4 regions of the Oceanimonas doudoroffii genome follow, and region 1 is predicted to be linked to each of the others. Evidence: riboswitches for the same ligand, from Rfam matches in the RefSeq annotation. Region 1 holds a riboswitch; each other region holds the start of a gene.
What was found. Region 1 has a riboswitch for thiamine pyrophosphate ahead of thiD (bifunctional hydroxymethylpyrimidine kinase/phosphomethylpyrimidine kinase). Riboswitches for the same ligand answer to the same signal wherever they lie in the genome.

Region 1 (7,826 bases):
TGGTCATTTCCAGCCGGGCATTGTCCTTGTGGTACTGGCGCGAGGCGTGAATGCCACCGCCAAAGAGCGTTGCTGAGGCGGCCTGGGTATCGGCGTCTTCCGCCTGCCAGCCGGGCAGGGGGGCGGGAAACAGTTCACCCAGCTGGCCGGCCTGCAGCTGGCGTACCAGGGTAGCGGCATAATCGAATTGGGAAGCGGCCTGAGACCATTCCCCGGCCTCGTAGGCACGGGTGCCTTCCTCTATGGCCCGCCGAATTTCGGCATCATCGGCCAGCAGCAGGCCCGGCAACAACAGTCCGGCCCATAACCAGTGCTTGTTCATGGTGTACTCCGCAGTTTTTTCTCAGTGTAGCCAAGGGGGCGGCAAAGGCAGGGAGCAAAAAATGCTCGAAAGGGATAAAAAGGGGTTGCAAGAACAAATGATAACGATTATCGTTACCTTGCTTTCCGAACACAGCCTCCCATTCAGACGTAGGGCACAGGCAGCTTGCGAAGGCACGACATTGCTCACATTGCTTCCAGAGTTTTTAGGCCGGCTTAATGCCGGCCCTTTTTTTATCCGTGTTTGAGCTGCTGCGCTCAGTCATGCTTCGTTGAATTTACATTTCCAGTAGTCGCTTGACCAGTTTGCCAATGCCGGTGTCGGCCTCGGTAATGCTTTGGGCCAGCATATAGGCGGGAGTGGAAATCACTTGATAATGCGCGTCTTCCACCACGTCGGTCACGGCGCAGCCGATGTGCTCGCCGCCCATGGCGGCAAAGGCCTCGGCCACGGCGGCGTCTGTGCCTATGGTGCCCTTGACCCCGGCCGGGTAGACCCGGGGCATCAGCACGGGGGCAATGCAGCAATAGCCGGCGGGCTTGCGGGCCTTGGCAAAGGCCCGGCAGGCGGCCAGCACTTCGTGGTTGACGTCACAGGCGTCGCCCTCAAAGGCGAAATTGCACAGGTTTTTGGCGGCGCCAAAGCCGCCGGGCAGCAGCAGGGCGTCAAAGTCGTCGGCGTTCAGCTCGCTCAGGGGCTGAATGTCGCCCCGGGCGATGCGGGCGGCTTCGGTCAGCACGTTGCGCCGCTCGCCGATTTCCTCGCCGGTGCGGTGATCGATCACATGGTGCTGGGGTTGATCCGGGGCAAAGCACTGGTAGCGGGCACCGTTGCGGGCCAGGTGCAGCAGGCACAGCACGGCCTCGTGAATTTCCGCGCCGTCGTATACGCCACAGCCGCTCAGAATTACGGCAACTTTTTTCATTTCGCTCTCCTTTGGTTGAACGAGTCGGACTTTGTGATTCAGGTCGCCTTGACCGGGCAAAACTGTGCTAGCATTAATCCGGTTAATAATTGTGCACATTGCCTTGTCTGTCGATTTTCCACATTCTCCGATCCCTTATCAAGCCGTGAGATCAAAATGTAAGCTTTTGATCCTAAAGGTTTTGTTTTTATTTTTCGGATCTGTTTCGGATCCTGCCTCCACAGAGTTATCCACAGGCAGGATCCGGCGCCGGCGTGGAGTCCGGCGGCCCGCTGTGGCATGCTAGCGGCCAACGTATCAACGAGAAAGACGCCATGGTTGCCATTCCTGCCAAACCCCTGATCCTGGTCGATGGATCTTCCTACCTCTATCGTGCCTATTTCGCCTCTCAGCAGGCGGATCTGCGCACCAGCGATGGTCGCCCCACCGGTGCCATTCGTGTGGTCACCAACATGCTGCGCAGCCTGCACAAACAGTTTCCCGAGTCTCGTGTGGCGGTGGTGTTCGATGCCAAGGGCAAGACCTTTCGTGATGACATCTATCCGGAATACAAGGCCCAGCGGCCGTCCATGCCCGACGATCTGCGCGAACAGATTAAGCCCATTCACGACATTATTCGCGCCATGGGGCTGCCGTTGCTGATCGAGGAAGGGGTAGAGGCAGACGACGTCATCGGCACCCTGGCCCGGCAGGCCACCGAGCAGCAGCTGGACGTGGTGATCAGCACCGGCGACAAGGACATGGCCCAGCTGGTGTCGAATCATGTGCTGCTGATGGACACCATGAAAAACAGCTTTCTCGATCGGGACGGCGTGGTGGAAAAGTTCGGCGTGCCGCCGGAGTTGATCATCGATCTGCTGGCGCTGGTGGGGGACAAGGTCGACAACATTCCCGGCATGCCCGGCGTGGGCGAGAAGACCGCGCTGGCGCTGCTGCAGGGGCTGGGCTCCATCGACGACATTGCCGCCCATACCGACAAAATCGCCGAGCTGGGCTTTCGCGGATCCAAGTCCTTTGCCGCCAAGTTTGCCGAGCATGAGGAACAGGTGCGGCTGTCCTACACCCTGGCCACCATCAAGACCGATGTGGCGCTGCAGGTGGGCCCGGCCGAGCTGCAACAGGCGGAGCCGAATGTAGAGGCCCTGCGCGCCCTGTATCAGGAATTTGAATTCCGCAACCTGCTGGCCGAGCTGGATTCCGGCGACGAGCAGGAACAGGCACCGGCTGCCCCGGCGCTGGCAACCGACTATCAGACGATCACCGAGCAGGCGCAACTGGACGAATGGATCGCCCGGCTCAAGGCCGCGCCGCTGTTCGCCTTTGATACCGAAACCACCAGCCTCAATTACCGGGATGCCCGAGTGGTCGGCGTGTCATTCGCGGTGGAAGCGGGCCAGGCCGCCTATGTGCCGTTTGGCCACGACTACCTGGATGCGCCCGAACAACTCAGTGAAGAGGCCGTGCTGGGGGCGCTCAAGCCGCTGCTGGAAGACGACAGCCGCATCAAGCTGGGGCAAAACCTCAAGTACGACATTAACGTGCTGAAAAACCACGGCATAGAGCTGAAAGGCGCCCTGCTCGACACCATGCTGGAGTCCTACGCGCTGAATTCGGTGCAGACCCGGCACGACATGGACAGCATGGCGGCGTTCTTTCTCAATCACACCACCACGTCGTTTGAATCTATCGCCGGCAAGGGTGCCAAGCAGCTGACCTTTAACCAGATCCCCCTGGAGCAGGCCGGCCCCTATGCGGCGGAAGACGCCGACATTACTCTGCGGCTGCACCACCACCTGGCGGAAAAACTGGCCGCCGAGCCCGACCTGCAAAGCGTATTCAACGACATCGAGCTGCCCCTGGTGCCGATTCTGGCCAGCATGGAATACACCGGCGTGCGCATCGACGGCAAGCTGCTGGCCACCCAGAGCGACGAGATCGCCAAACGACTCAAGGAGCTGGAGCTGGAAGCCCATGAGCTTGCCGGCGAGCCCTTCAACCTGAGCTCCACCAAGCAGCTGGGTGAGATCCTGTTCACCAAGCTGGAACTGCCGGTGATCAAGAAAACCCCCAAGGGCGCGCCGTCCACCGCCGAGGAAGTGCTGCAGGAGCTGGCGCTGGATTACCCCCTGCCCAAACTGCTGATGGAATACCGGGCCCTGAGCAAGCTCAAGTCCACCTATACCGACAAGCTGCCGCAAATGGTCAACGAGCACAGCGGCCGCATTCATACCTCCTATCATCAGGCCAACACCGCCACCGGGCGGTTGTCGTCGTCGGATCCCAACCTGCAGAACATTCCCATTCGCACCACCGAAGGTCGCCGCATTCGTCAGGCCTTTGTGGCCGAGCCCGGCTACAAGCTGGTGGCGGCGGACTACTCCCAGATTGAGCTGCGCATCATGGCGCACCTGTCTCAGGACAAGGGGTTGCTCGATGCCTTTGCCCATGGCCAGGACATTCACCGTGCCACCGCCGCCGAGGTATTTGGCGTGCCGGTGGATGAGGTCAGCACCGAGCAGCGTCGCCGGGCCAAGGCCATCAACTTTGGCCTGATCTACGGCATGAGCGCCTTTGGCCTGGCGCGTCAGCTGGGCATTGGCCGTAACGAGGCTCAGGACTATATGAACATCTACTTCGAGCGCTATCCGGGCGTGCTGCGCTACATGGAAGACACGCGGGAGCAGGCCAGCGAGCGTGGCTATGTATCCACCCTGTTCGGCCGCCGGCTCTACCTGCCTGAGATCAAGTCCAAAAACGGCGCTCGGCGCAAGGGCGCCGAACGGGCGGCCATCAATGCGCCCATGCAGGGTACCGCCGCCGACATTATCAAGAAGGCCATGGTGCGGGTGAGTGACTGGCTGACCAGGTTGCCCGAGGGCGAAGTGCGCATGCTGATGCAGGTGCACGATGAACTGGTGTTTGAAATTCGTGAAGACAAGGTGGACGCCTACCGGGAGAACATCTGTGCACTGATGCAGCAGGCGGCCACCCTGGATGTGCCCCTGCTGGTGGAAGCCGGGGTGGGAGACAACTGGGATCAGGCTCACTGATCTGGTGTAAAAAAACAGAAATGAAATAAAATTACGGATTGGGGCTTTTCTCGGCCTCGGTTCGAGAGTAAAGTAGCTTCAGGTACAGAGGCAGGGACATCCCTGTCTGACTTTCATTTGTGCATTCGATACGTGACTGCTCAGGCCGCCTTCAGCATGACTGCTGAAGGCGTTTTTTTTGCCTGTTTCAGAATTCCCTGTAACTTGTATACAAAATTAATTTTTTGTAAAAAGGTTACAGTTTTGCTGCCGAAAACCGTTCAGGGCCTCCGCTGGCATTTGGGGGAAGGGCTGGTTATCATCGGACCATTGGTCGGGGAGCCGCAAGGCTGAGACGGCAAGGCGCCGAACCCGTTGAACCTGATCCAGTTGATACTGGCGTAGGGAACCGGCGGCAGATGTCCGATGAGGTTCCCCGCCTCACGAGGACCATAAGGACATGCACAGCAGCAAAGCCATTATTCTCTCCATTGCCGGCTCCGACAGCGGCGGCGGTGCCGGTGTTCAGGCCGACATCAAGGCCATTTCCGCCACCGGTGGCTATGCCTGTTCGGTGCTCACCGCCATTACCGCCCAAAACACCCGTGGCGTGTCTGCGGTGCACCCCATTCCTCAGGACATTATTCGCGCCCAGCTCGATGCCGTGTTCGGCGATTTGCCGGTGGCGGCGGTCAAGGTGGGCATGCTGGGCGACGCCGACACCATCAACACCGTGGCCGATGCCCTGGAACAATACCGGCCCCGGCATCTGGTGGTGGATCCGGTGATGGTTAGCGCCAACGGCGACATGCTGCTGGCCCCGGAGGCGGTGCAAAGCCTGAAGCAGCGGCTGTTGCCCCTGGCGGACGTGATCACCCCCAACCTGCCGGAAGCGGCCTGCCTGACCGATCGCCAGGTACCGGCCTCGCTGCGCGAGGTCGAGCCGCTGCTCGCGGCCCTGAAGGAGCTGAAATGCCGGGCGGTGCTGCTCAAGGGCGGCTTTTTGCAGCAGGAGCCGCGCAGCCCCGACTGGCTGTTGCATGGCGATGGCATGCGCTGCTTTGACACTCCCAGGGTGATCACCACCAACACCCATGGCACCGGCTGCACCCTGTCCGGTGCCCTGGCGTCCTACCTGGCCCAGGGCCTGGAGCTGGAGCTGGCGGTGGCCTCGGCCAAGCACTATATCGAGCGCGCCATCGAGGCCGGTGCTCGCCTCAAAATCGGCCAGGGTCGGGGACCGGTAGAGCACTTTTTTGCCCGCTGACCCCGGCATTATCGCCCCGGTCCCCTTGCGCCGGGCCGGGGCGGCTTGTAGTATTTCAGCGCTAATAACCAATAAAAAATTGATTAACTTACTGATAGTTAATCCAATTACTTCACTGCTATAGTCTGCTCTACAGAGTCTCTCCTTTATTTTTCGCCGATCCTGATGCCCTTCCAGGGGCTTTGTAAGGAGCCTTGCGTATGCTTGTTGCCGTTCTGGCAGGTTTTATTCTGGCCGCCCTGGTGCCGCGTTTGAGCCCTTTACTGGGCAAGCACATCGGCTGGTGCCTGGCCGCCCTGCCGGCCGCCCTGTTTGGCTATTTTGCGAGCTTCTGGCCCCGGGTGACCGGGGGCGAGGTGGTGCACTTTTATTACGACTGGATTCCCAGCCTGAACGTCAGCCTCAGCTTTCTGCTGGATGGCCTGAGCCTGATGTTCGCCCTGCTGATCACCGGCATTGGTACCTTTATTCTGATTTACGCCGGTCGTTACCTGGAAGGCAACCCGGACAGGCACAAGTTGATGATGTACCTGCTGGCCTTTATGAGTGCCATGCTGGGGGTGGTGCTGTGCAGCAACCTTATCGGCCTGTTTGTATTCTGGGAGCTGACCAGCATTACCTCCTACCTGCTGATCGGCTTTAACCACGAGCAGGAAAAAGCCCGCAAGGCGGCGCTGCAGGGGCTGTTTGTCACCATGGGTGGTGGCCTGGCGCTGATGACCGGGCTGATTATGCTGGGCTGGATGGCCGGCAGCTTTGAACTGCGCGAGGTGCTGGCGCAAGGGGCGGCGCTGCAGCAGCACGGGTTGTTCCTGCCGATGATGGTGCTGGTGCTGGCGGGGTGTTTTACCAAGTCGGCCCAGACCCCGTTCCATTTCTGGCTGCCCAATGCCATGGCCGCGCCCACCCCGGTGAGCGCCTACCTGCACTCGGCCACCATGGTCAAGGCTGGGGTCTTTCTGATGGCCCGGCTGCAGCCGGTGATGGCGGGCAGCGACGCCTGGCTGCTGGCACTGTCGCTGTTTGGTGCCGTGACCATGACGGTGGGGGCGGTGATGTCGGTGTGCAGCACGGATCTCAAGCGCATTCTGGCCTTTTCCACCGTGATGGCCCTGGGCACCCTGACCATGTTGATCGGCATCGGTACCCCGGTGGCGCTGAAGGCGGCCATGGTGTTTTTGCTGGCCCACGCCCTGTACAAGGGCGCCCTGTTTATGGCCGCCGGCACCCTGGATCACGCCACCGGCACCAAGGACGTGCGCGAGCTGGGCGGCCTGCGTGCCCACATGCCGCAAACGGCGTGGTTTCTGTGGCTGGCGGCGCTGTCGCTGGCGGGCATTCCGCCGCTGTTTGGCTTTATCGCCAAGGAGCTGATGTTCGAGGCGGCGCTGGGGGCAGCGTCGCTGTCACTGCTGCTGACCCTGCTGTCGCTGATCACCGCGGTTTGCATCGTGGCTGCCAGTGCCCTGGTGGCGATCAAGCCCTTCTTTGGCGCCCTCAAGCCCACTCCCAAGGCGCCCCACGAGGCACCGCTGGCCCTGCGCCTGGGGTTCAGCGTACTGGCAACCCTGAGTCTGGTGCTGGGGCTGGTGCCCGGACTGGCAGAGCCACTGCTGGCGGCGGCGGTCACCGCCATCAGCGGCACTCAAGCCGCCGATCTGGATCTGGCGCTGTGGCATGGCATCAACCTGCCGCTGTTGTTCAGCGCCGCCGCCCTGGTGGCCGGTGGCCTGCTCTACCGTGGCTGGGACCGCGTGTACCAGCCCCTGGGCAAGGTCATTTATCCGCTGTCTTATGGTCCCGAGCGGGGCTATGAAAACATGATGGACGGCCTGGTGCGGCTGGCCCGCTGGCAGACGCAATGGCTGCAGAACGGCTACATGACCAACTACATTCTGACCATACTGATCACCGCCATCGGCTTGCTGGTGTATGCCTTCTGGGCTCACGACGCCTTTGTGTATTCACTGTCGTTCGAGGGCGTGCGTCTGTATGAGGTAGTGATCAGTCTGCTGATGCTGGTGGCCGTGGTGTATGCCAGTGCCACCCATCTGCGGCTGGGGTCGGTGGCGGCGGTGGGCGTGCTGGGCTTTGCCATGGCACTGATCTACGTGTTCTTCAGCGCGCCGGATCTGGCCATCACCCAGGTGCTGGTGGAGACCCTGACGGTGATCCTGCTGGTGCTGGTGTTGTTCCGCCTGCCCGGCTTTCAGGATCTGTCCAGCGTCCGTACCCGCTGGCGCGACGCCGCCGTGGCCGGGGTCTTTGGCGTGCTGGTGACCA
Region 2 (7,826 bases), on a different contig from region 1:
CTTATTGATAAGGAGCAGGCAGCTCCCGCGGGCTTTATAAGAATGACCCGGGCCGGCCCGGGTGAGCTAACCGAAAGCTTTCACTTAAACCTCACCGCCATGGCGCTGCTGGCACTGATCGTCGGTTTGTTTATTGTGCAGGCGGCGCTGGGACTGGCGCTGGAGCAGCGCCTGGCACTGTTGCGCACCCTGCGTGCCCTGGGCGTGCCGGCCCTTACCCTGCTGGCCTTGCTGGTGCTCGAGTTGCTGGGGATTGGGCTGATTGGCGCCTCGGCGGGGCTGATCAGCGGAGTCTGGCTGGCCAAAGCCCTGCTGCCCGACGTGGCCGCCACCCTGCAAAGTCTGTATGGCGCAAAAGTGAGTGCCAGCCTTAACCTGCCCTTGCATTACTGGCTGGGGGGCATGGGCGTGACCCTGGGCGGCCTGGTGGTGGCCGCCGGCGGCGTGCTCTGGCGGGCGAGCCGCCTTCCGCTACTGGGGTTGGGTCAGGCGCAGGTATGGCGCAGTGGGTTTGAGCGACAACTGGGCTGGCAGGCGCGGCTGGGTGTGATGGCCGCCCTGCTGGCACTGGTATGCGGGCTTGTGCTGTGGGGCTCCCCCGCCGGCGAGGGACTGCTCGCCGGGTTTGGCCTGGTGGCGGCCCTGCTGCTGGCTGCGGCACTCTGTTTGCCGCCGTTGCTGGCCCGGCTGTTGATGCTGCTATTACCCTGGGCGCGACCGCGGCCACTCATGCAATGGGCCCTGGCGGACATGCAACTGCAACTGCCCCGATTGTCGCTGGCCATGATGGCGCTGCTGATCGCCCTGACCGCCAACCTGGGGGTAAGCAGCATGGTTGGCGGTTTTCGGCTGACCTTTCTCGACTGGCTAGAGCGGCGGTTGATGGCGGACTTGTACCTTAGGCCGCCGCCGGCGCAGTTCGAAGAAATACACGCCTGGCTGGGCCGGCGCCCTGAGGTACAGGCGCGGCTGACCACCGTCAGTGCCGAGGCCGAACTGCTTGAGATCACCTCAACTGCCACGGCGCGCCGTTTGAGCCTGACCGTGGCCGTGTTCGGCATTACGCCGGCCCCCGAGCTGGTGGCGCGCTGGCCGCTGCTGGCCTCCTTGAGTGAGCGCGACGCGGCATGGCAAGCACTTCGCCGCGGTGAGGCCTTTATCAACGAGCAACTGGCCCGGCGGGAAGGTATTGCACCGGGAGACCGGTTGAGCCTGGTCACTCCCGGCGGAGCCCAGGTGATCACCGTGGCGGGCATCTACCCGGATTATGGCAACCCCAGGGGCGAACTGGTGCTGACCACGGCTCGGGTGCAACTTTTGTTCGAGGTGCCGCCAACGGCCATGGGGGTGGTACTGTCGCCCGGTATCAGTGCCGGTTCACTCAGGCAGGCGCTGCGCCAGCGCTTTAATCTGGGGGAGCAACAGCTGCAGGATCAGCGGGAGGTGAAGGCCGGGGCCACCGTCATTTTTGAGCGAACCTTTGCCATTACGCGGGCGTTGAATGCCCTGACCCTGGCGGTAGCGGCGCTGGCGCTGCTGGCCACCCTGCTGGCCCAGGCCGGGGCACGGCGTCGTGCCATGGCCGTACTCTGGGCGTTGGGAGTGTCACGGCGGCGGTTAGTGGCCATTCAGCTGGCACAGCTCGCCGGCATGGCGCTGGCCACCGGCCTGTTGGCCGTTCCCCTGGGCGTGGCGGTGACCGCCTGCCTGGTGTGGGGCATTAATGTGGCGGCCTTTGGCTGGCGGCTGCCGCTGCATGTGTTTCCGGGTGAAATGGGCCTGACCCTGGCCCTTGCCGTGCTGGTGGCGCTGTTGGCGGCGGCCCTGCCCATGCTCAAACTCTTTCGCACGCCACCCCGCGCGCTGTTGGCGGAGGATGAATACCCATGATCACCCTGCTTCGCGTATTACTCCTTTTGTGTTTGCCGAGTGCCTGCGATACCCGCCATAACAATGAGCACAGCGGCTTTGCCGGCCTGGGAGCCGCAGGTGAAGGCTATACCCAGGCTCACGCCGGCATGACCCTGAACTTTCCCGAGGATCACGGCCCGCACGCCGACTTTCGCATTGAGTGGTGGTATCTCACCGCCAACCTGAAAGACCGGCAAGGCGAGCCCCTGGGGCTGCAGTGGACCCTGTTTCGTCAGGCTCAACGGCCCGACACCGCGGAAACACCGTCCGCCGCCCCCTGGGCGGTGGAGCAGATCTGGATGGCGCATATGGCGCTGTCCCGAGGCGGGCAGCACAGAGTGGCCGAGCGCCTTGCCCGAGGCGGCCAAGTGAGCCGGGCCGGGCAGGCCGGGGTCATTGCGGCTCCTTTTCGTGCCTGGCTGGATAACTGGCAGCTGACCAGCCTGAGCACCACCGGGAACGAGCTGGACCGGCTGCGACTCTCGGCCGAAGCCGAGGATGAGCAGGGCCGCTTTGGTTATACGCTGGCGCTGCAGGCCAGCGGCCCGCTGGTAAGCCATGGCATTCACGGCTTCAGCCAAAAGTCGGACGATGGTCAGGGCTCCATGTATTACAGTCAGCCCTTTTACCGGGTGAGCGGTGAGGTATGGTTGAACGATGAGCGGCTGACGGTCAGCGGGCAGGCCTGGCTGGATCGGGAATGGAGCAGCCAGTTGTTGAGTGAGCGTCAGACCGGCTGGGACTGGTTTTCCCTGCACCTGGACAGCGGCCACAAGCTGATGGCCTTTCGCCTGCGCGGCGGAGGCGACCACCACGGTAATTATGTGTCCGGTAGCTGGATGACACCCACCGGCGAGGTAACCCCGCTCAATGCCGAGACATTAACCCTTACGCCGCTGGCCAGTGCCGAGGTTGCCGGCCGGCGGCTGCCGGTGCGCTGGCGACTAACACTGCCGGTGCAAGACCTCGTCATGAACGTCAGTGCCTACCATGCCAACCGTTGGATGAACACGTCGGTGTCCTACTGGGAAGGGGCGGTCAGCGTCAGCAACGCCGTCAGCGGTGCGCCACTCGGGGAAGGCTATCTGGAAATGACCGGGTATTGACCGGGTGACGGTTGCCACCCGGTATCCCTGGCTGGGGGTTAAAACATAAAACGGGTGGTCACGCCAAACATGCGTGGCGCGCCCAGCTGCACATACTGCTCGGTAATGTAGCCCTTGCGCGGATCGTTGCCGAACTGAAAGCCACGCACGGCGTAGTCTTCGTCGGTGAGGTTGCGGCCCCACAGGGTCACGCTCCAGTTATCCTGCTGGTAGCCCAGGCGGGCATGCAGCAGGGCGTAGGCGTCGGACTCGGCGTTATGATCATCGGAGAAATAAAACGCGTCCTTGCCTTCCACATCCAGCCCCGAGAACCAGCCATTGCCGAGATCGAGATTGGCACCCAGGGCAAACTGATATTCCGGTGCATGGGCGGCTTCGCGGCCATCAAAGCTGGCATCGGCCTCTTTCAGGCGAGTGTCCAGCAGGCCCAGGCTGCCGTAGATGTCCAGATCGGCACTGGCCTGCCACTGGGCCTGGGCTTCCAGGCCATAGCTGTAAGCCCGCTCGGCGTTGTGAGAATAGTCGATGTAGGCCGACGAGTTGTCGGGCCGCACATAGGTGTAGGTGGTGCGGATCTGGGCGTTGTCCCGTTGCTGAAAGAACAGGGCCAGCTGAGTGTTAAGGCGATTGTCCAGCAGGCTGTGTTTGGCGCCAATCTCGTAGTTCCACAGGGTTTCGGCTTCAAAGGTACGCAGTTCGGCCGCCAGCTCGCTGTTCACGTTATAGCCGCCCACCTTGTAACCCCGGGAGATCAGGGCGTAATACATGCGGTCTGTATCGGCCTGGTATTCCAGTGCCACCCGTCCGCCCCACAGCAGATCATCGGGCTCACCATGAATACCGTCGCTGTCACGGTACAGGGTGCTGTCCTGCTCAACCCGCAGGCCGTTGATCAGGGTCAGCCTGTCGGTAAGGGCCGTTTCCAGCTCGCCGTAAGCCGCAATCCGGTTGGCCTCATATTCGCTGGTAAAAGGGGCAGCCAAGTAGGTGTAGCGGCGATCCAGATCCGAGCTGCGGTGAAAGAAGTAGACCCCGCCGGTCCAGTCGGTGCGGCCATTGAACAGGGCGGACTGCTCGGTGGAGATAAAACGAATATCGGCGGTGGCGCCGCGCTCGTCCCGCTGGTAGTTGTCGGTGGCACTGTAGGTATCCGGGTGCAGACCGGAATAGGTCCAGTCCACATCATAGCCGTATTCCAGGTTGCTCTTGTTCACCGCCAGGGCGGTTTCCAGAATAAAGGCTTCAACGCCATACCAGCTGGCCTTGCCCGACAGGGCAATGGTTTCCTGGCGGTCGTGACCCGGGTTGTCCGACAGAGTATGGCGGCTGTTGTCGAGGGAGAAGGCATCGTAGCCGTTGTCGATATTGGCGTAAAACGCGGTCAGATCCAGATCCAGATCGTCGCTGGCGGCAATGCGAAACTTGGTCCGCAGCAGGGTTTCATCAATGTTGTTGGTGTTGTCGGCGTTTAAATAATCATTGGTAATAAAGCCGTCGCTCAGGTTGCGCTGGGCGGCAATGCGATAACCTACCTTGTCATTGATGGGGCCACCCACGGCCGCACTCAGGTTGCGGGTGTTGTATTCCCCCAGGGTCAGCTCCACATTGCCTTCCGGTGTATCGGTGGGCTCGTTGGCACGCACGTTAATCAGCCCGGCCAGGGCGTTGGCGCCATACAGGCTGCCCTGCGGGCCGCGCAGCACTTCAACCTGACTGGCATCCAGCAGGGTGGCGCCCGTGGTCATGGCGCTCATGTCTATGCCGTCTACCACCACGCCCACCGAAGGATTGACCACCCCAATAAACTGGCTGCGCTCGCCCACACCACGGATCTGGTAAAACTTGCCCCGGGATGCACCGGCACTCAGGTTGACGTTGGGGGCCTTGGCCAACACGTCTTCCAGGTGGTTGGTGTTTGGCTTGTCGAGCTCGGCTTCATCGATCACGCTCACGCTGGCGGCGGTGTCCTGCAGGGTGTCTTCCCGAAAGCTGGAAGTCACCAGCACGGGGGCCAGGGTGTAAACGGATTCTGTATTTTCCTCGGCCTGGGCCGGCAGGGCGGCCGCCATGGCCAGGGTCAGGGCAGAAGGAACAAAGGGGGTCAGTCTCGGCACTTTACATCTCCATTTCAGTGCGAAGACCCGGTAACAATACGAGCAGGGCAGGGCGTTGTGAGCTTCCTATTCCTACGCCGGTATCAACCGGATCAGGTTCAAAGGGTTCGCGCGTTGCGCATCTCAGGCGGAAATGCCACCCCTTAGGATTTGGCCTTGGTTATAAGGCGAGCGGAATTATACGCATTCGGTAATAGAAATCGATAAAAACCGGCCGAATCCGGTTATTTAGTGACGAAGACGGCCGGAGATATTTCTCGACGGAGAGGTGCCGGTTGCTGGGGTGCAACCGACGTCATGGGAATAACTCAAAGGGCGGACAAGCCGCCCTTTGACGGGGCTTACTGCTGCTGCACCAGGGCGGTGCCCACGCCGTGGCGGCGGGGTTCACTGACCGCGGTGACCGAGCCGTCGGCATGAAAGGCAATGCCGTTGGCGGCGCCGATCTGGTCGGTTTCCACAAAGCGGTGGCCCAGGGCTTCGAGCGCCCTGGCCTGCTCGCTGCCGGGAAAGCCGAGCAGGGTTTCCACCAGGGTGGTGTCGCCGTTGCGCTGACTCATGCGCGGGGCCGCCAGGGCATCGGCCAGCGACATGCCCAGATCAATGTGGTTGACCATGGTCTGCAGCACGGTGGTGATGATGGTGGAGCCGCCGGGTGAGCCTATGGTAAAGGCGGGCTTGCCGTCGCGCAGCACTATGGTGGGGCTCATGCTGGAGCGGGGCCGCTTGAAGGCTTCGGCCACGTTGGGGTGCGGCGCACTGAAGTCAAAGTCGGTGAGCTCGTTGTTGAGCAAAAAGCCCCGGCCCGGCACCACAATGCCGCTGCCGCCCCAGTCTTCAATGGTAAAGGTGTAGGCCACCACGTTGCCGTGCCGGTCCGACACCGCCAGATGGGTGGTGTGGGCCGACTCCTGCATCAGGCCGGCGGCGGCGGGGCGCAGGGGCACGGAAGGATCGTCCTGATAGGCAAAGGGATCTCCCGGCCCGCGCTGGCCGGCGGCCCGGGCTTCCAGCAGCGGGGCCCGGTGTTTGGCATATTCCTTGGACAGCAGGCCGGCGATGGGCACGTCGGTGAATTCGGTGTCGGCCACATAGGCGTTCCGGTCGGCAAAGGCCAGGCGCGAGGCTTCCAGATACAGGTGTTCCGCCTCGGTGCGTGAAGCCGCCGACAGATCCCGGGTTTCCAGCAGGTTCAGTGCCTGGGCAATGGCAATGCCGCCGCTTGACGGCGGCGCCATGCCATAGACGTCATAGCCCCGGTAGGTGGAATGAATGGGCTGACGCAGCCGCACTTCGTAATCTTTGAGATCGTTCAGGGTCATGGTGGCGCTCAGCACGCTGACGCCGTCCACCACCGGCGGCTGGTTGACCGCCGCCACAATGTCGCGGGCGATGTCGCCTTCATAAAAGGCCTGAGCGCCGCCTTTGGCAATGGCCCGGTAGGTGGCGGCCAGATCCGGGTTGCTGAAATGGCTGCCCACGGGCAGGGCCTTGTCGTTTTGCAGGTACAGGGCGCGGCTGGGCTCAAAGCGGGCGAACTTGTGTTCGTTTTTTTGAGCGATGCGGTGAAAGTTGTCGGTCACGGTAAAGCCCTGCTCCGCCACCTCAATGGCGGGGGCCAGGGTCTGCTCAAGGCTCATGGTGCCGTAGCGGCCAAGGGCCTCCTGCCAGCCCAGCACGGTGCCGGGCACACCCACGGAAATGCCGGTGGGCACCACCTCTTCCCAGGCCATGGCCTCGCCGTTTTGCTGAAAAATGCCGGGGTGAAAATAGGCCGGGGCGGTTTCTCTGTGGTCGATGCTGATGACCTTGTCGTCATCGGCGGAGTAAATCAGCATAAAGCCCCCGCCGCCAATGCCACAGCTGAAGGGATCGGTCACGCCCAGGGTGGCGGCCGCCGCCACGGCGGCGTCGATGGCATTGCCGCCCTGGTCGAGGATCGCAATGGCGGCCCGGCTGGCCTGCTCCGAAATGGTTGCCACGGCGCCGCCCTGGCCGGTGCTGACGGCGGGGGCCGCCTGCAGGGTGATGCTCAGGGTGAGCAGCGAGAGGGTAATCACTGGTCGTAATGCCCGGTTCATGGGGGGCTCCTTTATCCGTGCTCGAGGTGAGAGGCGCGCACAAGCGCACCGGTGCCCGCTGAGTGTAGTTCTCTTATGAGTACCTTTTTGCCATAAGAAAAAATATTTCCCTTACCGCCCCGGCAGGAGTGGCGGCGATGAACTCGGAGCTGGAGGTGGTCTTTGCAGTGATCCCCTTGTGGCGGGATCTGCGCCTGCGGCGCCGCAGTTAGGTGCCGGCCCGTGCGGCCGGCGCCCGTGGGCTCAGGCCGTGGCCAGCGGCGTGCCCCGCTGGGCCCAGGGCTTTTCCTCTATGGGCAGGTGCGCCAGGGCCGAGATGGCACCAAAGCCCACGCCAATCCACCAGACCATAAGGTAATTGGAGTGCAGGTCATAAAGGGTACCGCCCAGCCAGACCCCCATAAAACCACCCAGCTGATGGGAGAAGAACACTAGGCCATACAGGGTGCCCATATAGCGCAGCCCGTATATCTGGGCCACCAGGCCGGAGGTGAGGGGAACGGTGGCCAGCCAGAGCGCACCCATGGCCATGGAAAACAGCACCACGCTTTCCGGAGTAATGGGGTTGAGAATAAACACCGCCGACACCAGGGTACGCAGGGCGTAAATGACCG
Region 3 (7,826 bases), on a different contig from region 1:
GGCGCAGGTAAGCACCGCCACCGAGTCGTTGCGATACAGCAGCTTCATGCACAGGGAATAGGCGCACATGCAGAATACCGCCAGCAGAAACAGCCGGTCTCCCGCATTGAGCTGCAACGCCAGCGCCCGGTCCGGACTGCCCTCAAAGATCACCCAGAGCGCGCCCAGCATGCCCAGCAGGTAACTGAGCCCCTGGCGAGCGGAGACCCGGGTGCGCAGCAGCCAGATGCCCGCGATCCCGGTCAGTGCCGGCACCAGGGTGAACAGGGTGCCGGTATTGAGCGCCGTGGTACTGTGCAGCGCCTCGAACATCAAAATGAAAAACAGCGCATAAAACAGGCTGATGGTCAGGCCGCGGGGCATGGCCCGCCACAACTGGCGACGCCGGTCGGCCCGGCGCAGTACCCAGGGCAGCAGCAGGGCGGCGGCCAGCACAAAGCGCAGCAGCGTCAGGGAGGCCGCCGGGGCCACCGCCGCCAGCCGGGCCGAGATGATGAAGGATCCCGCCACCAGCAAGGTGGCGAGTAACACGCGTCCGTGGGCGTGCCAGTGTTGAGTGTTCATGGTTGCTCTCCCCGGGCCGGCCAGCGACCCCGTATGGTCAGAAACGGTTCAGGATCCGCACCGCGTCAAGGGAGCGTTGCCCCGGCCTGGAATGGGCTGCCCTGGTGCCCTTGCCGATGGTCAGCATCATGCCGATCACATGGCCGGGGGGCAGTCGAATTAGCTCGGCCACGCGTTCGGCATCAAAGCCGATCATGGGGCAGCTGTCGTAGCCCATGGCGCTGGCGGCCAGCATGGCGGTTTGCGCCGCTATGCCCACGGAGCGGATCGCCTCGTCCCGCTGCAGTTGCGGCTTGCCGGCGTAAAAGTCGTGAATCATCGACAGCATCAGGTCGCGGGTGTCGGCGGGGGCGTCGCGCCAGCAATGGCCGGGATCATTTTGCCAGGCCTGAGTGTCGGCGCAGAGCACCAGCAGCAACGAGGCGTCGGTGATCTGCGCCTGATCCCAGGCGGCAACGCGCAGCTCGGCGCGCAGTCGTGGATCTTCCACCTGCACAAAGCGCCAGTGCTGCAGGTTGTAGGAAGTGGGCGCCTGCAGCAGGTGCCGAAACAGCCGTTCCACATCGGCCTCGGGCATGTGAAAGGTGGCATCGTAATGCTTGATGGCCCGGCGGGTCATGATGGCGTCTAGGGTATGCATGGTCTGGCTCCTGAGAGAATGGGCTTGGTTTGGAACTCAGTATTCCATGTGCAAAAATGAAGAAAAACAGAGTGAGTGCAGAGGATATGTGCATGAACGCACAGGTGGATGACTGGCACGAAATCTATACCGCCTATCAGGTGGCCCGGCTTGGCTCCCTGAGCGCCGCCGCCCAGCAGCTGGAGGTGCATCACAGCACCGTATTGCGGCGGATCAACGCCCTGGAGGCGAGAATGGGCGCGCGCCTGTTTCATCGCCACCCCAGGGGCTATGTGGCCACCGAGGCCGGGCGAGTCCTGATGGCCGCCGCCGCCCAGGCCGAAGCCGCCTTTGGGGTGATGCGGGCCCGGGTCGACGAAAGCGAGGCCCTGGCGGGCACCCTGATCCTCACCTCGGTCAATAACCTGGTGCCCTACCTGACGCCCTTGCTGGCCGAGTTTCAGCGCCTGCATCCCAACATTCGGCTGGAATACGCCGCCGACAGCCGAATCTTTCGGCTGGAACGCGGTGAGGCCCATGTGGGCATACGCTCGGTATCCAGGCCGAAGGATCCCGATTATGTGGTACAGCACCTGACCCGGGCCACGGGCACCCTTTACGCCAGTCGCGATTACCTGCGTCGTCATGGTCCCATGTCGACCCTGGAGGACATTGCCGGACACCGTTTTATCGGCACCACCCAGCCTCGGCCCGGCAGCATGTATATGCGCTGGATGGAGCAAAAGGTACCGGCGGAGCAGGTTTTCTATCGCGTGCAGGACTTTACCGGCTTCATTCCTGCCCTGCAGGCCGGATTGGGCTGCGGGGCGCTGAGTTGCTGGCACGCCACCCTGGCCCCCGAGCTGCAACCGATGCTGCCGCCCCCGAAGGAATGGGCCCATGACCTCTGGTTGACCAGCCATGGCGACATGCACCGCTCGGCCAAGGTGCAGGCCTTTACCCGCTTTCTCAAGGATCGCATCGCCGAGCGCCGGACCGACTTTATACCGGACTGAAACGCCATAAAAAAACGCGGCCGAAGCCGCGTTTTTGCAAGGCGAGAACGGGTTATTTCACCATCCAGCCAATTTCTTCGCCGGCGCGAATGGGCACCAGCTTATCGCCGCCCAGAGGCAGGGTTTCGCCCACGGTCCAGGACTCTTTCACCAGGGTGATGGTGTCTTCGTTGCGGGGCAGGCCGTAGAAGTCGGGACCGTTGAAGCTGGTAAAGGCTTCCAGCTTGTCCAGGGCGCCGGCCTCTTCAAAGGCTTCTGCATACAGCTCCACGGCGGCGTGCGAGGTATAGGCGCCGGCGCAGCCGCAGGCGGCTTCCTTGCGGTGCTGAAAGTGCGGTGCCGAGTCGGTGCCCATAAAGAACTTTTTGCTGCCGCTGGTGGCGGCGCGCACCAGCGCCGCTTGATGGGTATTGCGCTTGAGAATGGGCAGGCAGTAGTAGTGCGGACGAATGCCGCCCACCAGCATGTGGTTGCGGTTGAACAGCAGGTGGTGAGCGGTAATGGTGGCGGCCACATTGTCGCCGGCCTGCTCTACAAAGTGCACAGCATGCTCGGTGGTGATGTGTTCCAGTACGATCTTGAGGTCGGGAAAGTCGCGCACCACGTCGGGCAGCACGGTTTCCAGAAACACTTTTTCACGGTCGAAGATATCGATGCGGGAGTCGGTGACTTCGCCGTGCACCAGCAGCAGGGTGCCGGTCTCCTGCATGGCTTCCAGCACCGGATAGATGTTTTTCACATCGGTCACGCCGGAGTCGGAGTTGGTGGTGGCGCCGGCCGGATACAGTTTGCAGGCCACAATGTCACCGCTGGCACGGCCCTTGCGAATTTCCTCGGCTTGAGTGTTGTCGGTGAGATACAGGCTCATCACCGGCTCAAACCGGCTGCCTTCGGGGCGCACCGCCAGAATGCGCTCGCGGTATTCCTTTGCCAGCTCGGTGGTGGTCACGGGGGGCACCAGGTTGGGCATCACAAGGGCGCGGCCCAGATAGCGGCTGGCGTCGCGAACGGTGTCTTTCAGTTGCTCACCGTCGCGCAGGTGCAGGTGCCAGTCGTCGGGGCGGGTAATGGTCAGTGTGGTCATAGTCGGCTCGGCGTTATCCATTGCTTTCGAGGCCTTTATTATCCACCCACGGGCCTTTTTCACCAAACTTCTGAAAATGTGAGGGGTGAGGCGTGAAGGGAGAGGTGAAAAACAGACGGCCTGGTAAGGAGTTTTTTCTCCTCACGCCTTCCCCCTCACGCCTCTCGCTCTTGGGCGCAGGGGTATGTTATGGTCTTTGCCGAGACACGGGGTGTCCTGCAATGCAGGGCTGAGATAACACCCGTTGAACCTGATCCAGTTCATACTGGCGAAGGGATGTCAGCCTGCCGGCCTTGCGCCATTGCTGCCTCATCATGCCTTCGCCTCAGCTTCGAGGTAGAGAATGCAAACATCCATTCCGTTAAACGAACAACTGGTGCTGGTCACCGGCGGGGCCCGTGGCCTGGGCGAACATCTGGTGCGCGCCTTTTTGCGCGAAGGTGCCAGGGTGGTGATCAACTACCTGAGCAGCGCCGACGCGGCGCAAGCACTGGCGGCCGAGGCGCCGCAGCAAGCCCTGGCCATTCAGGCCGACGTGACCGATGCCGCCGCGGTGCAGGCCATGTTTGATCAGGCCGAGGCCCATTTCGGTAGCCCGGTGACCACGGTTATCAACAACGCCCTGCCGGCGTTTTCCTTTAATGGCGACGCCCGCACTCACGCCCAGGAGCTGGCCTGGGAGCACCTGAATCAGCAGCTGGAAGGCGTGGTGGGCGGTGCCATCAACACCACCCGCGCGGCCCTGGCCGGCATGCGTAAAACCGGCTTTGGCCGTATCGTCAACGTGGGCACCAACCTGTTCCAGAACCCGGTGGTGCCCTATCACGACTACACCGCCGCCAAGGCCGCGCTGCTGTCGCTGACCCGCACCCTGTCTCAGGATCTGGGCCCCGACGGCATTACCGTCAACATGGTCTCCGGCGGCCTGTTGCGCACCACAGATGCCTCTGCCGCCACCCCGGAAGCGGTGTTTGACTACATTGCCGCCAATACCCCGCTGCGCCGAGTGACCACGCCGGCGGAATTTGCCGACGCGACCCTGTTCTTTGCCTCGCCCTGGTCGCGTTCGGTGACCGGCCAGAACCTGGTGGTGGACGGCGGCCTGGTGAAAAACTGATGAACATGAATCAACGCATGATGCACCTGAACCTGTTTCTGTTCGGCTGTGGCCATCACAGGGCGGCCTGGCGTCATCCCAACTCGGCGGTAGAGCAGCTGGGTGACATTCGCTATTACGAGCGGCTGGCGCAAACCGCCGAGCGGGGCAAGTTGGACGCGGTGTTCTTTGCCGACGGCCAGTCTACCGGCAATGTGGCGGACGGCAGCTACTGGTTTCTGGAGCCGCTCACCGCCATGGCGGCCATGAGCCGGGCCACGGACCGCATCGGTTTTATCAGCACGGTGTCGAGCACCTTTTTCACGCCGTTTCACGCCGCCCGCATGATGGCCTCGCTGGATCATATCTCCAACGGCCGCATGGGCTGGAACGTGGTGACCTCCATGTTTGACGTGGAAGCCCGTAACCACGGTTACGAGACCATGCCGGCCCACGCCGAGCGTTATCGCCGGGCCGAGGAATTTGTGAATGCGGTGCTCAAGCTGTGGGACTCCTGGCAGCAAGACGCCCTGGTGATGGATCGTGCCGGCCATTATGCCGACCCCGACAAGGTGAATCCCATCAATCACCTGGGCGAGTTCTTTCTGGTGGACGGCCCGCTCAATGTGCCGCGCCCGCCTCAGGGGCATCCGGTGCTGTTTCAGGCCGGTGCCTCCGAGCAGGGCCGTACCCTGGCGGCCCAGTGTGCCGAAGCCATTTACGCCGTGGCCTATGATCTGCCGGCGGCCCAGGACTATTACCGCGACATCAAGCGCCGAGTGAAGGACGCCGGCCGCAATGTGAACGTGCCCATCATGCCCGGGCTGGTGACCTATGTGGCCTCTACCGAGGCCGAAGCCAAGGCCAAGCAACGGGAGCTGGACGAGCTGCTGCCCGCCGATGCCTCCCTGCGTCAGCTCGGAACCTATGTGGGCCAGGACTGCTCCGGCTGGGAGCTGGATGCACCGGTGCCGGCGCTGCCGTCTTTAGAGGTGTTTACCGGTCCCAAGGGGCGTTACGCCACCGTGCTGCGCATTATCGAGACCGAGCAGCCCACGGTGCGCCAGCTGCTGGGACGGCTCGCCGCCGGTGGCGGCCACTGCACCATGGTGGGCACGCCCGAGTCGATTGCCGATCGCATGGAGCAGTGGTTCCGCAACGAAGGCGCCGACGGCTTTAACCTGATGCCGCCGTCACTGCCCGCCGGCATCGAGGACTTTGTGGATCAGGTGGTGCCCGAGCTGCAACGGCGCGGCCTGTTCCGCACCGAGTATGAAGGCAGCACCTTGCGGGAGCATTTGGGGCTGGCGAATCCGTAAGGCGGTTCGTCGTTCGTCACCCCGCGAAACCCCAAAATCGTCACCCCCGCGAGGGCGGGGGTCTATTTTGCAGGTTATGGTGCAACCCGCCATGGACTCCGGCCTTCGCCGGAGTGACGATGGGGGCTCACCCGCCCGGTGGGGTCAGCCGTTGCTCCAGGCGGCGAAGCAGGGCGTCGAGCACCATGGCCATCAGCGCCACCATCATCCCCCCCTGCAGCACAAAGGCCAGATTGTCGGTCAGCAGGCCGGCAATGATTACTTCGCCAAAGCCCTTGGCCGCCACCGTGGAACCGATGGTGGCGGTGCCGATGCTGATGATCAGTGAAATGCGAATGCCCGCCACCAGCGTGGGCAGGGCCAGGGGCAGCTCCACCCGCCACAATTGCTGCAAGGGGGTCATGCCCATGCCTCTGGCCGCCTCGCGCACGCTGGGGGGAATTTGCTGCAGGCCGGTGACCGCATTCTCAAAAATCGGCAGCATGCCGTACAGCAGTAACGCCACCAGGGTGGGCATCAGCCCAAACCCCAGTGCTGGCACCGCCAGCGCCAGCACCGCCACCGGCGGAAAGGTCTGGCCCAGGTTGGCCACGGCCCGGGCCAGGGGAAAGAAGGCTCGCCCCCAGGGCCGGGTGACGGCCACGGCGGCACTCAGTGCCAGCAGGGTGGCGGCGCCAATGGCGGTAAACACCGCCAGCATATGCCAGCCCAGCAGGCTGGCAAAGCTGTCCCGGGCGTAGATGGCCGGAGCGGGCTCATCCACCAGCGGGCGAAACAGCGGGGTTAGTGCCTCCATGTTGAGGGTAAGCAGCGTCAGCAGCAGCGCCGGCACCAGCCAGCCAAGGGCCTGGCTCATGCGCCGGCCCCCCGTTTCAGTAGCGCACTCAGGGTCGCTTCGCCCACGGGCTCGCCGGCGTCATTGACCACGGTCAGCCGGTCGGCGCCCTGCCAGAGCAGCTCGGCCATGGCATCCCGCAGGCTGGTGCCGGCCGCCATGACAGGATCGACGGGCTGCGTGACCGGCGTCATGATATCGGCCAGGGTTTGGGTGGCCAGCAGCCGCAGGGCCCTGTCCTGACCGCCCACCAGGCTCTGCACAAAGCCCGGCTTGGGATTGCGCAGCAGTGCCTCCGGAGAGTCCATCTGCAGCATCTCGCCCTTGTCCATCACCGCAATCACATCGGCCATTTTAATGGCCTCTTCCAGATCGTGGGTCACCATGATGATGGTGATGCCCAGCAGTCGTTGTATATGCAGCAGCTCGTCCTGCAGGTGCTCCCGCGTGAGCGGATCCAGGGCACCAAAGGGTTCGTCCATCAGCAGCAGCTCGGGCCGCGCCGCCAGGGCCCGGGCCACGCCCACCCGTTGTTGCTCGCCGCCGGAAAGCTGATGGGGGTATTTGCCGGCAAAGGTGGCGGGGTCGAGCCGGAACAGGGTCAGCAGCTCGCTTACCCGGGCGTCGATGTCGGTTTTGCTCCAGCCCAGCAGGCGCGGCACGGTGGCGATGTTGCGGGCGATGGTCTGATGCGGAAACAGCCCCACTCCCTGAATGGCGTAACCAATGCGCCGGCGCAGCTGCTCGGCGGGAACCGTGGTGACGTTTTGCCCCTGAATAAAGATCTCGCCTTCGCTGGGTTCAATCAGCCGGTTGAGCATGCGCAGCGTGGTTGATTTGCCGCAGCCGGAGGTGCCTACCAGGGCGCAGACCTTGCCGCCGTCTACTCGGAACGACAGGTCGTTTACCGCAAGCTGGGTGTCAAAGCGCTTGCTCAGGTTTTTTACTTCAATCATTCGCGAAAGCCTTGTTGCAGGGCGATCAGGGTATCGATAAGCATGGCGAACAAAAACGCCAGCAGCAGGGTGGGCAGGGCGCCGAGGATCACCAGGTCGGTGGCGGTTTGCCCCAGTCCCTGAAAGATGTAGGTGCCATAGCCGCCACCGCCCACCAGGGCCGCCACCGCCACTAGGCCGATATTAAGGGTGACCACCACCCGCAGGCCGCTCAGGATCACCGGCAGCGCCAGCGGAAATTCCACCTGCCACAGCCGCTGGCGCCGGCTCATGCCCATGGCGGTGGCCGCCTCGCGCACGGGCGGGCTGACCCGGTCAAAACCCAGCGCCGTATTGC
Region 4 (7,826 bases), on a different contig from region 1:
ACAACACGGGATCGGCGCCGCAATAGGGCAGCACCACAAAACCTTCCTGCACCAGCCGCTCGGCGGCTTTCAGGGTCTCGATGGGGTCGGGCAGCAGGTATTTGGGATCCGGGTGGATCTCCAGCTTCAGCCAGTTGGTACCCAGGGCTTCCCGGGCCAGACGGGCGGCAAACAACGCTTCGTCCGCATCCTTGGCGCCGGAGGTGTTGGGCAGCAGGTTCACGCCCAGCTTCAAGAGCGGCGGCAGAATGTCGTCGCTGTGGTTGTTCAGGTCCACCCGCTTCAGCGCCATGGTCACCAGCTGGGAGCCGGAGGCTTGCAGGGCGTCCTGCATCAGGCGGCCGTTGGCAAACTTGCCGGTGCCGGTAAACAGGCGGGATTCAAAGGTTTTATCGGCAATTTTCAGACTCATGTCAGCCTCCGGCAATGGCGTGGAACAGGGTAATGTTGTCGTTGGGGGCCAGTTGGCGTTCGGCCCACAGGCTGCGCGCCACCACTTCACGGTTAAGCGCCACCGCCACCCCGGGCTTGTCCTGCTCCAGCTCGGCCAGCAGTTGCGCCAGGGTGGTGCCCTCGGTCAGGGGATGTTGTTCGTCGTTGAGAATAATATGCATGGTGTTAGTTCCCCTTGGGTCCACATACCGGACAGGCCGGATCCTTGGGCACTCGAAGGCCGTGCCAGCGGTGGGCCTTGGCGTCAAACAGCTTGAGCTCACCCCAGGGCACGGTGCCGGTGCCGGTTAAATACTTGATGGCTTCCAGTGCCTGCAACAGGCCGATGGTGCCCACCACGGGGCCAATGACACCGGCATTGCTGCAGGTCAGCCGTTCTTCCATTTCAGGGCCATACAGGCAGCGATAGCATCCATGGTCGCGGGACGGATCCAGCGCCAGCAGCTGGCCTTCAAAGCGAATGGCCGCGCCCACCAGCAAGGGTTTGCCCTGGGCATAGCAGGTGGCGTTCAGGGCCTGGCGTACCGTCATGTTGTCGGTACAGTCCAGCACCAGATCCACCTCACCCACAAAGCCGGCCAGGCTGTGCTCGTCCATCTTCTGATTCACCGCCACCAGCTCGACCTCGGGATTGAGCTTTTGCAGCTTTTCCCGAGCCACCTCGGCCTTGGCCATTTTCAGGCTGTCGGTGTCATACAGGGTCTGGCGTTGCAGGTTGCTGACCTCAATCTGATCGAAGTCGGCCAGCCACAGGGTGCCCACCCCGGCCGCCGCCAGATACTGGGAGGCGGGCGAGCCCAGCCCGCCCAGACCGACGATGAGCACGGAGGCGTTTTTCAGCTTGAGTTGGCCTTCCTCACCCACCTCTTCCAGCAACAGGTGCCGGCTGTATCGCATGAATTCGCTATCGCTGAGCATGTTTAGCCCTCCACCATGTGCAGCAGTTCCCGGGTCGCCGCGTCCGGATCGGCCGCCTCGGTAATGGCGGTAACCAGGGCAATGCTGCCCACGCCGGTTTGTGCCACCAGCGGTACCCGATCCTTGCTGATGCCGCCAATGGCCACCAGCGGAAACTCGCCCTGCATCAGCGCCACATAGCGGTGCAGCCGCTCCAGGCCCTGCGGACGAGACGGCATGTCCTTGGTCTTGGTGGGGAAGATATGCCCCAGCGCCAGGTAGGACGGCTTCAGCTCCCGGGCCCGCAGCATTTCGTAATAGCCGTGGGTGGAGAGCCCCAGCTTGAGGCCGGCGGCGCGAATGGCCTCCAGATCCGCGACTTCGATGTCTTCCTGACCCAGGTGCACGCCGTAGGCGCCGTGCTCAATGGCCAGCCGCCAGTAGTCGTTGATAAACAGCCGGGCGTTATAACGCCGGCCCAGCTCGACGGCGGCGCAAATGTCTTCCGCCACCTCGGCATCGGCCTTGTCCTTGATGCGCAACTGCAGGGTGCGAACACCTTGTTTCAAGAGCCGCTCCAGCCAGGCCACGGTGGTCACCACCGGGTACAGACCCAGCTTGTGAGTGTCCATGGCGGCAAAGGCGGCCTGCGGATGCGGACCACTGATGCCCAGCCGCTCGGCCAGCTTGCTGCCGGGCATGACCACGGTGGGGAAGTCGTCGAGGTTGGTGGGCCAGCCCAGGTGGGCCACCGGGCCGGCACCGGCGCCAATGGCTTCGGCGGCTTTCAGGCCCTGGTTGACGTAGGCCTTGGCCAACACCAGGGCGTCTTCAATCGGGTAATCCTGGGCCACGGCGGTGGCAATGGCCGACGACAGGGTGCAGCCGGTGCCATGACCGTGCCGAGTATCCAGGCGCGGGCTGGCCAGCCAGATTTCCCGCTCGCCGTCGCTGTAAAAGTCGATGGACTGATCCCCGGTCCAGCCGAGGTGGCCACCCTTGACCAGCACGGCGCCCGCGCCCATTTCCCGCAGGGCGGCGGCGCCGGCCCGCAGGCGCTCGGGCGAGTCGGGCGCGATGCCCGACAGGGCTTCCAGCTCCACGGCGTTGGGGGTGATCAGATCCACTTCCGGCAGCAGGTGTGCCTTGATCGCCGGCAGCAGGTTGGGCTCGGCCATGGACTGGCCGGTGCTGGCAATGGCCACCGGATCCAGCACCACCCAGGGCTGCCACTGGCGGCGGTATTCCTTGAGGTAGCGCGCCAGCACCTCGGCACGCAGGCCACCGGGCAGCAGGCCAATCTTGATGGCGGCGGCCTGCATGTCGGTGGAGAGGGATACCAGCTGGCTGGTAAAAGCCTGCATCAGTACCGGCTCCACCATGGACACCGATACCGAATTCTGGGCGGTGATGGCGGAGATCACCGAGCAGCCGTGGCCGCCCAGTGCATGAATGGTGTGCAGATCGGCCTGAATGCCGGCCCCGCCGCCCGAGTCGGAACCGGCTATGGTCCAGACGATGGGTTTTGTCATAGAGATTCTCGCTCCAGTTTATCGGCCTGGTGATACAACTCACCGCCGCGTTTCTTGAATTCTTCCGACATTTTCGCCATGCCGGCCTGCACCAGTTCGGGCTGGCCGTCCATGCCCACCAGCTGCACCTGAATGTTGTTTTCCAGGCTGGCGGCATAATCGCGCACGTCCTGGGTGATCTTCATGGAGCAGAACTTGGGTCCGCACATGGAACAGAAGTGCGCCACCTTGCCCGACTCCTGGGGCAGGGTTTCGTCGTGATATTCCCGGGCGGTGTCCGGGTCCAGCGCCAGGTTGAACTGATCGTGCCAGCGGAACTCGAAGCGCGCCTTGGACATGGCGTTGTCGCGGATTTGCGCACCCGGGTGGCCCTTGGCCAGGTCGGCGGCATGGGCGGCGATCTTGTAGGTGATCAGGCCCTGTTTCACGTCTTCCTTGTTGGGCAGGCCCAGGTGCTCCTTGGGAGTAACGTAACAGAGCATGGCGCAGCCATACCAGCCGATCAGCGCGGCGCCGATGCCGGAGGTAAAGTGGTCGTAACCCGGGGCGATGTCGGTGGTCAGCGGGCCAAGCGTATAGAAAGGCGCTTCGTGGCAGTGCTCGAGCTGCTCTTCCATGTTGCGCTTGATCATGTGCATGGGAATATGGCCGGGGCCTTCGATGATCACCTGCACGTCGTATTCCCAGGCGATCTTGGTGAGCTCACCAAGCGTGTGCAGCTCGGCAAACTGGGCCTCGTCGTTGGCGTCGGCGATGGAGCCCGGGCGCATGCCATCACCCAGGGACAGGGACACATCGTAGGCGGCGCAGATTTCACAGATCTCGCGGAAGTTCTCGTACAGGAAGCTTTCCTTGTGGTGAGTGAGGCACCACTTGGCCATGATGGAGCCGCCGCGGGACACGATGCCGGTGACGCGCTTGGCGGTCATGGGCACATAGCGCAGCAGCACGCCGGCGTGAATGGTGAAATAGTCCACGCCCTGCTCGGCCTGTTCGATCAGGGTGTCGCGGAACACCTCCCAGGTCAGGTCTTCGGCCACGCCGTTGACCTTTTCCAGCGCCTGGTAGATGGGCACGGTACCGATGGGCACCGGGCTGTTGCGCAGGATCCACTCACGGGTTTCGTGAATGTAGCGGCCGGTGGACAGGTCCATCACGGTGTCGGCGCCCCAGCGGGTGGACCACACCAGTTTCTCCACTTCTTCCTCGATGGAGGAGGTCACCGCCGAGTTGCCGATGTTGGCGTTGATCTTCACCAGAAAGTTGCGGCCGATGATCATGGGCTCGGCTTCCGGGTGGTTGATGTTGGCGGGAATGATGGCGCGGCCTTCGGCCACTTCCTTGCGCACAAATTCGGGGGTGATGTTTTCCGGCAGGTTGGCGCCAAAGCTCTCACCCGGATGCTGCTTGCGCAGCAGCTCGTCCCGCACCCGCTCGCGGCCCATGTTTTCGCGAATGGCGATGTATTCCATCTCGGGGGTGATAATGCCTTTGCGGGCATAGTGCATCTGGGTTACGCACTGGCCCAGCTTGGCCTTGCGGGGCTTGGGCAGGTGCTCAAAGCGCAGGTGATCCAGGCCGTCATCGGCCATGCGCTGCTGGGTGAAATGGGAGGTGGCGTTTTCCAGCTCCTCGGTGTCGTTGCGTTCCAGAATCCACTGGTGGCGCAGCTGGGGCAGACCCTGGCGCACATCGATTTCGGACTCGGGATCGCCGTAGGCACCGGAGGTGTCGTACACCGGCACCGGCGCATTGGGCTCGAAAATGGGGTTTTCTTCGCTGCCGCCCTTGAAGCTGTCGGCCAGGGCGATTTCACGCATGGCGACCTTCAGGTCCGGGCGTGAGCCTTCAAGATAAATACGGGATGAGTTCGGAAAGGGTTCGCCCTTCAGGTTGTGAATGTATTCCTGGGCCTGGCTGCGAACTTCACGACGGTTTACTTTTTTTGACATAGCGATCTCACTTTTGCGTCCATTTGGTGAAATGCTTGTCGGGAGTGTTGATAAAGAACTGCCTACATCCGGTGGCACATTCTTTACTTGCTTCCCTTCGCAGGTATTAGCCTGATCAGGTTCAACGGATCCCGCTTTCGCGGTCTCAGCCCATAAGGGCACTCCGACAAGATGGTCGCAGTATAACCAGACCGAGTTCACAAAAGCAAAGGACTTGTCCCCCTTGCGCCACAGCCGAAAAAGCAGCGATCGCAAACTTTTTGGCATGGCCTGTCGCACTGCCAGGAATACTGTTGCCGGTCGCGCCGGCGTGTTACCTTTATATAAAAGTAATTATTCGGAAGCCACGCCCATGCCCATTTCGGTTTATCGCTATGCCCTGCCGCTGACCAAGGAAAAGCAGATTGACGGCGTTGCCGTGCGCCGTCGCCACGGTTTTTACGTGAATATTGACGGCCACTGGGGCGAGGTGGCGCCGCCGGTGACCGCCGAATTGGCAGACACCGAAGCCGAACTGCTGGCCGCCTGCGAGCGGCTGACGCAAGGCCTTGAACACCAGGCCACTCAAGCCTGGGTTCGCTTTGGTCTGGGCTGCGTGCTCACGCCTCCCACCGCGGCGGCCGCCCCCAGCCTGCCGCTGCTGGAAGGTGAGCGGGAACCCATTATTCGCGCCTGGCGTTGCCGCCGAGTGCATCCCACTCGAGCCTGGCTGACCCTGAGCGGCGATGTGCAGTTTGATGCCGGCCTGGTGCGCGAACTGACCCTGCTGGTGCCCGGCCTGAAACTGACGCTGGACGCCGGCGGCCGACTGAGCGAAACGCAGTTGTCCGGCCTGTGGCAGCGCATTGACGGCGGCGCCATTGACTGGATTCTGGATCCGGGCCTCGATGACGCCCACACGCGGACACTGGCCCGGCAACACGGCTGGCCGGTGGCGCTCAGCGCCGACCGCTGCGGCGGCCGGGTGCCGGCGCCCTTTGAGGGGCTGCGTGCCCTGGTGCTGCGCCCCTCTCTGCTGGGCGAGCCCGCCCTGTGCCGGCAACTGGCCGACGGTGCTCGAGCACAGGGGCTGGACGTGATGCTGGCGGGCAACCTGGAAAGCGGCCTGGGCCACCGGCACATTGCGCAACTGGCGGGGGAACTGACGCCGAACAGCCCGGCCCAGCTCGACAGCCTGCGCTATTTGCTGCACAGCGGCGTGAACGCCCAGGGGCAGCCGGAAGCGCAAAATACCACCCTGGTATATGGCCCGGGTTGTTGATAAATGCACCAAAAAATACGCACCAAAATAGTGCAAAAGACAAGGTGTTCTTGGCAATTCGAGGGTAAATACGTATAGTCAGGCCGATATTTCGACAGGTTCCCAACACATGTTTCAAGACAACCCCCTGCTGGCCCAGCTCAAGCAACAAATCCGCGACACCCTTCCCACCAAGGAAGGCATGGTCAAAGGCACCTCCAAAGGCTTCGGCTTTCTCGAAGTCAGTGACAAGGAAAGCTATTTCATTCCGCCGCCGCACATGAAAAAGGTGATGCACGGCGATCGCATCACCGCCGTGCTGCGCACCGAAAACGACAAGGAACTGGTGGAGCCAGAGACCCTTCTGGAGCCTGGCCTGACCCGCTTTGTGGCCCGGGTGAAGTGGTTCCGTGACCGGCTCAATATTGTGCCCGATCACCCGCTGATGAAAGACGCCATCAAGGCCCGCACCATCAAGGGGATGAACGAAAAGAACCTGAAGGAAGGCGACTGGATCCTGGCCGATCTCAAGCGCCACGCCCTGAAAGACAACGGCTTTTTCGCCGAAGTGGTAGAGCTGATCGCCGGCGTGGACGATCCCATCGCCCCCTGGTGGGTGGTGCTGGCCCGCAACAGCCTGGCCAACCAGGCACCCCAGGACAGGGAACAGTGGGAACTGCTGGAAGACACCCTGCCCCGTCAGAACCTGACCGAAGTGCCCTTTTTCACCATCGACAGCGAGTCCACCCAGGACATGGACGATGCCCTCAGCGTGAAAAAGCTGGACAACGGTGGCTGGGAGCTGCTGGTGGCCATTGCCGATCCCACCGCCTATGTGTCCCACGACAGCGAGCTGGACAAGATCGCCGCCGAGCGCGCCTTTACCGTTTACCTGCCGGGTCGCAACATTCCCATGTTGCCGCGCACCCTGGCCGACGAGCTGTGCTCGCTGAAGGAAGGGGAAGACCGCCACGCCCTGTGCGCCCGCATTCACATTGATGCCGACGGCAAGGTGGCCGACGACGCCGAATTCTTTGCCGCCCGCATTCGCTCCCACGCCCGTCTGGCCTACAACAAGGTCTCCGACTGGGTGGAAGGCAGCGGCGACTGGCAGCCCGAAAGCGAAGTGATTGCCGAGCAGTTGCGCGAGCTGACCGCGCTGACCCGCGCCCGCAACGGCTGGCGCAGCACCCATGCCATCGTGTTCCCGGATCGCCCCGATTTCCGCTTTGAACTGGACGAGGCCAGCAATGTGGTGGCCATTCACGCCGATCATCGCCGCATTGCCAACCAGATGGTGGAAGAGTGCATGATCGCCGCCAACCTGGCCTGCGGCAACTGGCTGACCAAGCACTGTGGCACCGGTGTATTTAACGTGCACGCCGGCTTTGACGAAGAGAAGCTGGCCCAGCTGCAGGAGCTGCTGAAAGAGCACGAGGCCCCGGTAGACCCTGAACAGCTGACCACCCTGGAAGGCTTCTGCGAGCTGCGCCGCTGGCTGGACGCCCGCGACACCAGCTATCTGGACAACCGAGTGCGCCGCTTTCAGTCTTTCGCCGCCATGAGCGTGACCCCGGGCGAGCACTACGGTCTGGGCCTGGACGCCTACGCCACCTGGACTTCCCCCATCCGTAAATATGGCGACATCATCAACCACCGGCTGATCAAGGCCATACTGGCCGAGAAGGCCCACGACGCCCATGCCCCCAATGCCGAGCTGGCGGTGCACCTGTCGGAGCAGCGCCGCATGCA

Region 2: another riboswitch for thiamine pyrophosphate. It lies ahead of B6S08_RS04350 (TonB-dependent receptor); the one in region 1 lies ahead of thiD (bifunctional hydroxymethylpyrimidine kinase/phosphomethylpyrimidine kinase).
Region 3: another riboswitch for thiamine pyrophosphate. It lies ahead of B6S08_RS14705 (3-oxoacyl-ACP reductase); the one in region 1 lies ahead of thiD (bifunctional hydroxymethylpyrimidine kinase/phosphomethylpyrimidine kinase).
Region 4: another riboswitch for thiamine pyrophosphate. It lies ahead of thiC (phosphomethylpyrimidine synthase ThiC); the one in region 1 lies ahead of thiD (bifunctional hydroxymethylpyrimidine kinase/phosphomethylpyrimidine kinase).

The regions. Positions count from the first base shown of each region.
Region 1 covers NZ_NBIM01000003.1:199,135-206,960, reverse strand. The annotation lists gene B6S08_RS18480 (hypothetical protein) at 1-322, opposite strand, end outside; gene elbB (isoprenoid biosynthesis glyoxalase ElbB) at 600-1,247, opposite strand; gene polA (DNA polymerase I) at 1,562-4,297, shown strand; TPP riboswitch at 4,602-4,701, shown strand; gene thiD (bifunctional hydroxymethylpyrimidine kinase/phosphomethylpyrimidine kinase) at 4,737-5,543, shown strand; gene B6S08_RS11870 (putative monovalent cation/H+ antiporter subunit A) at 5,744-7,826, shown strand, end outside.
Region 2 covers NZ_NBIM01000001.1:944,786-952,611, reverse strand. The annotation lists gene B6S08_RS04360 (ABC transporter permease) at 1-1,890, shown strand, start outside; gene B6S08_RS04355 (lipocalin-like domain-containing protein) at 1,887-3,017, shown strand; gene B6S08_RS04350 (TonB-dependent receptor) at 3,056-5,131, opposite strand; TPP riboswitch at 5,184-5,285, opposite strand; gene ggt (gamma-glutamyltransferase) at 5,473-7,212, opposite strand; gene B6S08_RS04340 (MFS transporter) at 7,456-7,826, opposite strand, start outside.
Region 3 covers NZ_NBIM01000006.1:78,184-86,009, forward strand. The annotation lists gene B6S08_RS14685 (DMT family transporter) at 1-564, opposite strand, end outside; gene B6S08_RS14690 (nitroreductase family protein) at 602-1,204, opposite strand; gene B6S08_RS14695 (LysR family transcriptional regulator) at 1,297-2,199, shown strand; gene pyrC (dihydroorotase) at 2,252-3,283, opposite strand; TPP riboswitch at 3,481-3,577, shown strand; gene B6S08_RS14705 (3-oxoacyl-ACP reductase) at 3,627-4,400, shown strand; gene B6S08_RS14710 (LLM class flavin-dependent oxidoreductase) at 4,400-5,698, shown strand; gene B6S08_RS14715 (ABC transporter permease) at 5,826-6,554, opposite strand; gene B6S08_RS14720 (ABC transporter ATP-binding protein) at 6,551-7,489, opposite strand; gene B6S08_RS14725 (ABC transporter permease) at 7,486-7,826, opposite strand, start outside.
Region 4 covers NZ_NBIM01000004.1:214,051-221,876, forward strand. The annotation lists gene B6S08_RS13245 (thiazole synthase) at 1-412, opposite strand, end outside; gene thiS (sulfur carrier protein ThiS) at 414-614, opposite strand; gene B6S08_RS13255 (HesA/MoeB/ThiF family protein) at 619-1,371, opposite strand; gene thiE (thiamine phosphate synthase) at 1,374-2,882, opposite strand; gene thiC (phosphomethylpyrimidine synthase ThiC) at 2,879-4,834, opposite strand; TPP riboswitch at 4,909-5,010, opposite strand; gene B6S08_RS13270 (enolase-like domain-containing protein) at 5,187-6,095, shown strand; gene B6S08_RS13275 (exoribonuclease II) at 6,205-7,826, shown strand, end outside.